2 regions of the Pseudomonas sp. PDM14 genome follow, and region 1 is predicted to be linked to the other one. Evidence: predicted binding sites of a transcription regulator. Region 1 holds the regulator's gene; the other holds the start of a gene.
The links. The regulator sigma-54, encoded in region 1, starts transcription at its own class of promoters, with help from an activator protein. The targets are predictions, from matches to a motif close to ANTGGCATNNANNTTGCTNT.

Region 1 (4,501 bases):
TCTTCATCACGGATGGCTTCGGCCAGGGCACGGCTTTCGTTGGTCAGCGGGTGGCGCCGGCGGGTCTCGGAGAAGCGCTTGAGCAGGGTCTCCTCATCGGCATCCAGATAGAGCACGTCGCAGACGATATGCCGGGCGCGGACTTCCTCGAGCAGTTCTGGGAAGCGCCGCAGCTGGCTGGGCAGGTTGCGCGCGTCGATCGACACGGCCACTTGCGGGTGCATCAGTTCGGTTTGCAGCAGGGCGCTTTGCGCCAGCTCGGGCAACAGGCCGGCGGGCAGGTTGTCGATGCAGTAGAAACCGTTGTCCTCCAGTACATCGAGGGCGGTGCTCTTGCCCGAGCCGGAGCGACCGCTGACGATGATCAGGCGCATGACCGCGCTCCTACTGGCCGTTCTGCACGTCGACGACGACCCGGTAGAGATCCTCGCTGCTCTGCGCCTGACGCAGGCGTTCGCGCACATCGGCGCGGTCGAGCATGCTGGCGATCTGCCGGAGCAGTTCGAGGTGCTCGTCGGTGGCCGCTTCCGGCACCAGGAGAACGAACAGCAGGTCGACCGGTGCACCGTCGATGGCGTCGAAATCGACCGACGCTTCCAGACGCAGCACGGCGCTTATCGGCGCAGTACAGCCGGGCAGGCGGCAGTGGGGAATGGCGATGCCGTTGCCGAAGCCGGTGGAGCCGAGCTTTTCACGGGCAATCAGGCTTTCGAAGATGTCTTGCCCATCGAGGTCAGGCAATTCACGCGCAACCAGGTTGGCAATCTGTTCTAGAACGCGTTTTTTACTGCCGCCCGGCACGTTCACGAGGGAACGGCCGGCGGTCAGGATGTTTTCGAGTCGGATCATGTGTGGGTAGGTATCAGCGGGCTGCGGCGCCTTGCAGGCGACCCAGCTGCTTTTCCTTGTGCTTGATCAGTTGGCGGTCGAGTTTGTCGGCGAGCAGATCGATCGCCGCATACATGTCTTCGTGTTCTGCGTTGGCGACCACTTCGCCTCCGGCGATGTGCAGGGTCGCTTCGATTTTCTGTTTGAGCTTCTCGACCTCCAGGGTCACCTGCACATTGGTGATCTTGTCGAAATGGCGCTCCAGCCGGCTGAGTTTCTCGCCGACATAGTCGCGCAGGGCGTCGGTCACATCCAGTTGATGTCCACTGATGTTGACTTGCATACCGCTTCTCCTTGTTGCCGTGTGTAAGAGACAGGCTAGCGGGCCTGCCACCGTAACACTCTGGCTGAGAGGGCTCTTGCACAACAGGTCTGGGGCGCGCTGCGGAAGCGTGTCGTCAGCCTGGCCGGTTGTGCAAAAGCCCTCCCTCAGTGCCACATCACATCAGTCGTTTGCGTTCGCTCGAAGGCGCTATCCCGAGGGATTCGCGGTATTTGGCGACTGTGCGACGAGCAACCTGAATGCCCTGTGCTTCCAGTAAACCAGCGATCTTGCTGTCACTCAACGGCTTTTTCGCGTTTTCCGCGGCGACCAGTTTCTTGATGATGGCGCGGATCGCGGTGGAGGAGCATTCACCGCCTTCGGAGGTGCTGACGTGGCTGGAGAAGAAGTACTTCAACTCGTAAATGCCGCGCGGGGTGTGCATGAATTTCTGCGTGGTGACGCGCGAGATGGTCGACTCATGCATGCCTACCGCCTCGGCGATGTCGTGCAGGACCAGGGGCTTCATCGCCTCGTCGCCATACTCGAGGAAGCCGCGCTGATGCTCGACGATCTGCGTGGCGACTTTCATCAGGGTTTCGTTGCGGCTCTGCAGGCTCTTGATGAACCAGCGGGCCTCCTGCAGCTGGTTGCGCATGAAGGTGTTGTCGGCGCTGGAGTCGGCGCGACGCACGAAGCCGGCGTACTGCGGGTTGACGCGCAGGCGCGGCACGGACTCCTGGTTCAACTCGACCAGCCAGCGCTCGTTGTGCTTGCGCACGATCACGTCCGGCACCACGTATTCCGGCTCGCTGGACTCGATCTGCGAACCGGGGCGCGGGTTGAGGCTCTGGATCAGTTCGATGACCTGTCGCAGCTCGTCTTCCTTGAGCTTCATGCGGCGCATCAGCTGGCTGTAGTCGCGGCTGCCGAGCAGGTCGAGGTGATCACCGGCGAGGCGGTTGGCCTCGGCCAGCCAGGGCGTATTTGCCGGCAACTGACGCAGTTGCAGCAGCAGGCATTCGCGCAGGTCGCGGGCACCAATACCCGCGGGTTCGAACTGCTGGATGCGATGCAGCACCGCCTCCACTTCGTCCAGCTCGACGTCCATTTCAGGATCGAAGGCGTCGACGATTTCCTCGAGCGATTCTTCCAGGTAGCCCTGGTTGTTGATGCAGTCGATCAGGGTCACGGCGATCAGGCGGTCGGTATCCGACATCGGCGCCAGATTGAGTTGCCACAACAGGTGAGTCTGCAGGCTCTCGCCGGCGGAAGTGCGGGTGGTGAAGTCCCACTCGTCGTCATCGTTACTCGGCAGGCTGCTGGCGCTGGTCTGGTAGACGTCTTCCCAGGCGGTATCGACCGGCAGCTCGTTAGGGATGCGCTCGTTCCACTCGCCGTCTTCGATCGAATCGGCGCTGGTGCTGTTGGTTTCCTGGTAGATCGCTTCCTGAACCGGTTGGTTGACCTGTTCTTCGCTGCCGTCGGCCATGGGGTCGGAGTTGTCGAAGTCCTCTCCTTCCTCCTGGCGCTCGAGCATGGGATTGGACTCCAGGGCCTCCTGGATTTCCTGTTGCAGGTCCAGGGTCGACAGCTGGAGTAGGCGAATGGCTTGCTGCAGCTGCGGTGTCATCGTCAGCTGCTGGCCCATCTTGAGGACTAGCGAGGGTTTCATGGCAGGAAGCTTTGCACCTTATTTGCTGGCGCAAGCGCGCCATTCACTACAGGGCGCCGAGGCGCCGCCAATAAGCAAATTATATGCCCAAAACTTTCGGCTTTGCCTAGGCTTGACAACATCCATGTAGTGAAGCGCGTGCCTGTGTCAGAGGCGGAATTCGTGTCCGAGGTAGACTTCTTTCACCAGCTGGTTGGCCAGAATGCTCTCGGCGTCGCCTTCGGCGATCAGCTGGCCATCGTTGACAATGTAGGCGGTCTCGCAGATGTCGAGCGTTTCGCGCACGTTGTGATCGGTGATCAGTACGCCGATGCCTTTGGCCTTGAGGTGATGAATGATCTGCTTGATGTCGCCGACGGAAATCGGGTCGACACCGGCAAAGGGTTCGTCGAGCAGGATGAATTTCGGCTCGGTCGCCAGGGCGCGGGCAATTTCCACGCGGCGGCGTTCACCGCCGGACAGGCTCATGCCCAGGCTGTCGCGGATGTGGCTGATATGGAATTCCTGCAGCAGGGTCTCCAGTGCGGCCTTGCGCCCGTCGCGGTCAAGATCCTTGCGGGTTTCCAGGATGGCCATGATGTTGTCGGCCACCGACAGCTTGCGGAAGATCGAGGCTTCCTGCGGCAGGTAGCCGATACCGACGCGTGCGCGACCGTGCATGGGCTGGTGGCTGACGTCGAGGTCGTCGATCAGCACGCGCCCCTGATCGGCCTGTACCAGGCCGACGATCATGTAGAAACAGGTGGTCTTGCCGGCACCGTTGGGGCCGAGCAGGCCGACGATCTGGCCGCTGTCGATGGACAGGCTGACGTCGCGAACGACCTGTCGGCCCTTGTAGCTCTTCGCCAGGTGTTGCGCTTTCAGGGTTGCCATTACTGCCCTTGCTCCGGCTGGCCGGTTTTCTTGCGCGGCTGGATGACCATGTCGATACGCGGACGCGGCGTGCTTACCGAGGTGCCATTGGCGCGGCCGGCGTTGACGATCTGGCGCTGGGTGTCATAGACGATCTTCTCGCCTTCGAAGGTGTTGCCTTCCTGAATCACCTTGGCCTGGTCGATCAGCACGATGCGCTCGTTGCTGGCGAAATACTGGATGGTCAGGCCGTATGCCTTGACGATCTGCTTGTCGGCAGCCGGTTTCTGCTCGTAGTAGGCCGGGCGGCCAACCGAGGTGAACACTTCGACTTCGCCGTTGGCGTCCTGGGTGATGGTCACCGTGTCGCCGGTGATCTTCATGGTGCCCTGGGTGATGACGACGCCGCCGCGATACACGGCCACGCCTTGTTTGTCGTCCAGTTCAGCGCTGTCGGCCTGGACGCGGATCGGTTGATCGCGGTCGCTTGGCAGGGCCCAGGTACTTGCGCTTCCAAGCGCTGCGCCGAGGCCGATGAACAGTAGGGGGAGGGTTTTAACGAACCTCATGCTGGCCTCTTACGTTGGACAGCAGGTTGATCCTGCCGTCATTCATGTACGCTTTCATTCCTTTTGCCGTGGTCACCCCGTTGGCGGCCTCGATTCTAACGGCTTGCCGGGTTTGCGCATATTCCTTATCGGGAAATACCGTCATGCGGCTGCTGGTGATCACGGTGGGGCGGCCCTTGGCGTCGGTGCGTGCGATGCGCACATCGTCGATCAGCTCGACTTCCTTGCCCTCCGGGGCGACTTCGCCGCGCGCGC
Region 2 (4,501 bases), on a different contig from region 1:
GGAATTTGAAATGAGCGAGAAAATCCCCCCGGTGTTGCGCGAGTCCGCCACGTTCGACCGCCTGTCCATCCAGGAAATCCAGCGTGCCGCCGAGACCGGCATCTATGACATTCGCGGCGGCGGCACCAAGCGCAAGCTGCCGCACTTCGACGACCTGCTGCTGCTCGGTGCGAGCATGTCGCGCTACCCGCTGGAAGGCTACCGCGAGAAGTGCGGCACCGACGTGGTGCTCGGCAACCGCTTCGCCAAGAAGCCGATCCACCTGAAGATTCCGGTGACCATCGCCGGCATGAGCTTCGGTGCGCTGTCGGCCAACGCCAAGGAAGCCCTCGGCCGTGGCGCGACCATCGCCGGCACCAGCACCACCACCGGTGACGGCGGCATGACCCCGGAAGAGCGCGGCCAGTCGCAGCACCTGGTCTATCAGTACCTGCCGTCGCGCTACGGCATGAACCCGGACGACCTGCGCAAGGCCGACGCCATCGAGATCGTCCTCGGCCAGGGCGCCAAGCCCGGCGGTGGCGGCATGCTGCTGGGCATGAAGGTCACCGAACGCGTGGCCGGCATGCGCACCCTGCCGGTCGGCGTCGACCAGCGCAGTGCTTGCCGCCACCCGGACTGGACCGGCCCGGATGACCTGGCGATCAAGATCGCCGAGATCCGCGAGATCACCGACTGGGAAAAACCCATCTACGTGAAGATCGGCGCCAGCCGCCCGTACTACGACGTCAAGCTGGCGGTGAAGGCGGGCGCCGACGTGATCGTCCTCGACGGCATGCAGGGCGGCACCGCGGCGACCCAGGAAGTGTTCATCGAACACGTCGGCATCCCGATCCTCTCGGCCATTCCGCAGGCCGTGCAGGCGCTGCAGGAGATGGACATGCACCGCAAGGTGCAGCTGATCGTCTCCGGCGGTATCCGCACCGGTGCCGACGTGGCCAAGGCCATGGCCATGGGCGCCGACGCGGTAGCCATCGGCACCGCGGCGCTGATCGCCCTCGGCGACAACCACCCGCGGCTGGACGAGGAGCTGAAGCAGATCGACTCGGCGGCCGGCTTCTACGACGACTGGCAGAACGGCCGCGACCCGGCCGGGATCACCACCCAGGACCCGGAACTGGCCAAGCGCCTCGACCCGGTCGCGGCGGGGCGTCGCCTGGCCAACTACCTGCGCGTGCTGGTGCTGGAAGCGCAGACCATGGCCCGCGCTTGCGGCAAGTCGCACCTGCATAACCTCGACCCCGAGGACTTGGTAGCGCTGACCGTGGAAGCCGCCGCCATGGCCCGCGTACCGCTGGCCGGCACCAACTGGGTGCCGGGGCAGAAGTTCTGAGCCCAACCGCGAAATGAAAAGGGCCGCAACGCTTGAGTGTTGCGGCCCTTTTTGCAAGAGCGCCCTGATGGTTCCCACGCTCCGCGTGGTAACCCGATCCGGGGACGCTTCGCGTCCCGCAGACGCAGAGCGTCTGTAGCGGCACTCCCACGCGGAGCGTGGGAACGATCAGTGTCCATACAAAAGTCCGATGGTGCCCACGCTCCAGCGTGGGTACCTGGCCCGGGACGCTCCGCCCCGCAGACGCAGAACGTCTGCAGCTGCATTCCCACGCGGAGCGTGGGAACGATCAGTGTCCGTACAAAAGTCCGATGGTGCCCACGCTCCAGCGTGGGTACCTGACCCGGGACGCTCCGCGTCCCGCAGACGCAGAGCGTCTGTAACGGCGTTCCCACGCGGAGCGTGGGAACGATCAACACGATCAACAGTAGAGCACGCGCAGTTGCAGGTTCTGACTGCGATGGTCGGGCCGCACTGCCTCCAACAACGCTGCTCCATTCCCGCTTCCAGTCATTCGCGTTTTACCAGTGTGGAATATAAAAATCGCACCAGGAAAACGCATGGCTGCCTGCTGCCGTTTTCCTTCAGTCCGCTCGAATTCAGTCCCTTCAAATAAAGCCTATACCAATCAATAACCTGCAATGAATCGCCGGCATCACAGCAATTCTGGCAAGCGCTTTGCTATGAGAAATAGGAAATTAAATTTCCTTTAAGGAATTTAAACGTGGTGTTTTGCCGGTGAATTCCAGGCCGGCTCGGCACTCTCGCCACACACGCTTTCGCAAACGTCCGTCCTCGCATCCGACAGCGAGGCTGGATCAATCCCGTCGGTAATCGAACGTATTGGGGGTAGTAGGCAATGAACCGATTTTTACCTGTTGGGCGCAGCCTGTTGGGGGCTTCTGTTCTGTTGGGCAGTGTCGCGGCCCAGGCGGAAGAGGCCGTGGTGCCGACCATCAACAGCGGCGACACCGCCTTCGTGGTGGTGTGCGCGCTGGTAGTACTGCTGATGACACTGCCCGGCCTGGCGCTGTTCTACGGCGGCATGGCGCGCAGCAAGAACGTGCTGTCGGTACTGACCCAGGTCTTTGTCACCACGGCACTGATGTCGGTGCTGTTCGCGGTCTACGGCTACAGCCTGACCTTCGCTGACGGTGGCTCGCTGCAGGCGATCATCGGTGGCACCGAGAAGCTGTTTCTCGGTGGCGTCAGCCCCGATTCGGTGGTCGGTACCATCCCCGAGTACCTGTACTTCCTGTTCATGCTGCTGTTCGCCGCGATCACCCCGGCGATCATCGTCGGCGCCTTCGCCGAGCGCATGAAGTTTGCCGCGGTGCTGGTGTTCATGGCGGTGTGGCTGACCATCAACTACATCCCCATGGCGCACATGGCCTGGGGCGGCGGCTGGGTCTTCGACCTCGGCGTGCAGGACTTCGCTGGCGGCAACGTGGTGCACCTCAACGTCGGCATCGCCGCCCTGGTCGGTGCTTGGCTGATCGGCAAGCGTCGCGGCTACGGCACTTCGGCACTGGCGCCGCACAACATGACCATGACCTTTACCGGCGGCTCGCTGCTCTGGGTAGGCTGGCTGGGTTTCTGCGGCGGCTGCGCCCTGGCCGCCAGCGGTTTCGCCATGCTGGTGATCGTCAACACCATGCTCGCCAGTTGCGCCGGTGCCCTGGCCTGGCTGCTGGTGGAATGGCTGCACCGTGGCAAGCCGAGCCTGTTCGGCGCGATTTCCGGGGCCATTTCCGGCCTGGTGATCATCACCCCGGCCTGCGGCTTCGTCGGCCCGATGGGCGCCATCCTGCTCGGCTTCATCGCTGCGCCGGTGTGCGTCTGGGCGGTGGAAAAACTCAAGCCGATGCTCGGCCTGGATGACGCCTTTGACGTGTTCGGCGTGCACGGTGTCGCCGGCATTCTCGGCGGCCTGCTGACCCCGGTATTCGCCTTGACCAGCCTCGGTGGCCAAGGCTTCGTCGAAGGCCGTGGCCTGGGCGAGCAGTTGCTGGTCAACGGCGGTGCGCTGCTGTTCAGCATCGTCTTCTCGGCGGTGAGCAGCTGGATCGCCTACAAGATCGCTTCCCTGCTGTGTGGCGGGCTGCGCGTGGAAGAAGAGGTCGAGGTCGATGGCCTGGATCTCTCCGCCCATGGCGAAGTCGGCTACAAGTACTCGAACTGAGGGGGACTGCCATGAAACTGATCAGCGCAGTCATCAAACCCTTTCGCCTGGTCGATGTGCGGGAGGCGCTGGCCGAGGTTGGCGTCACCGGCCTGACCGTTACCGAGGTCAAGGGCTACGGCCGGCAGAAGGGCCACTCGGAGATCTACCGCGGCGCCGAATACGTGGTCGACCTGGTGCCCAAGGTGAGGCTCGAAGCGGCTGTCACCGACGAGCGCTGCCAGGCGGCCGTGGACGCCATCCTCAAGGCGGCGCGTACCGGCAAGATCGGCGACGGCAAGATCTTCGTCCATGACCTCGCCACGGTGGTGCGTATCCGTACCGGCGAGGAGGGCGGTGACGCCGTCTAGGCCGAACACCGCAGATGAACGACGCCGGCCCCGTGCCGGCGTTTTTCATGGCGATCCGTGTCTGCGAAACCCGTTATTGCGCGGTGCTTGCGTAGGGTGCGCCGCGCGCACCGATGGACCGCGCACCAATGAGTCGTGAACCGGTGCGCCGCGTACCGATGGGGGGCACCTGGTGCGCACGGCGCACCCTACGACGGCAGCACCAGTGTGGCCGTGCCCGGCGCCTCCATAACGCTAATCGCAACCCGTTCGGCCTAGCCATTCACCGGCCAACAGGCCTCTTCACGATTGACCCGCCTTGCGCCGAATCGGCGCGCGCAGCACCGATTTGACCACCCGTAGTGCAGCCGCAAAACACCCCGCCAGCCCGCGGTTTACGCCACGCCCAACCAGCACGCGGAAATCCCGGCGGCGGCCGAAAGTGGCATGTTCCGTGCTTTCTTAAAAAGAACAAAAAGTTCCCTGTGGGAATTTTTAGGCGTCACTTTGCACAACCACTCACAGGCGCTTTCCGGCGCGTCAGGGAGGGCTTCAGATGACTGCATCCACCGGCGATGTAATGTTCAGCAAACCCAGGTATGCCAGCCAGGCTTCGACGCATCCGGCGCGTCATCGGGTGGTGGTGGCGCAGGACGC

Region 2: IB229_RS00495 (ammonium transporter) is a predicted target of sigma-54. The motif match lies at 1,999-2,018, and genes of this name have one in related genera.

The regions. Positions count from the first base shown of each region.
Region 1 covers NZ_JACVAQ010000003.1:307,231-311,731, forward strand. The annotation lists gene rapZ (RNase adapter RapZ) at 1-374, opposite strand, end outside; gene ptsN (PTS IIA-like nitrogen regulatory protein PtsN) at 385-849, opposite strand; gene hpf (ribosome hibernation-promoting factor, HPF/YfiA family) at 863-1,171, opposite strand; gene IB229_RS21060 (RNA polymerase factor sigma-54) at 1,329-2,825, opposite strand; gene lptB (LPS export ABC transporter ATP-binding protein) at 2,973-3,698, opposite strand; gene lptA (lipopolysaccharide transport periplasmic protein LptA) at 3,698-4,246, opposite strand; gene lptC (LPS export ABC transporter periplasmic protein LptC) at 4,233-4,501, opposite strand, start outside.
Region 2 covers NZ_JACVAQ010000001.1:130,601-135,101, reverse strand. The annotation lists gene IB229_RS00500 (FMN-binding glutamate synthase family protein) at 11-1,333, shown strand; gene IB229_RS00495 (ammonium transporter) at 2,193-3,515, shown strand; gene IB229_RS00490 (P-II family nitrogen regulator) at 3,527-3,865, shown strand; gene IB229_RS00485 (dimethylamine monooxygenase subunit DmmA family protein) at 4,401-4,501, shown strand, end outside.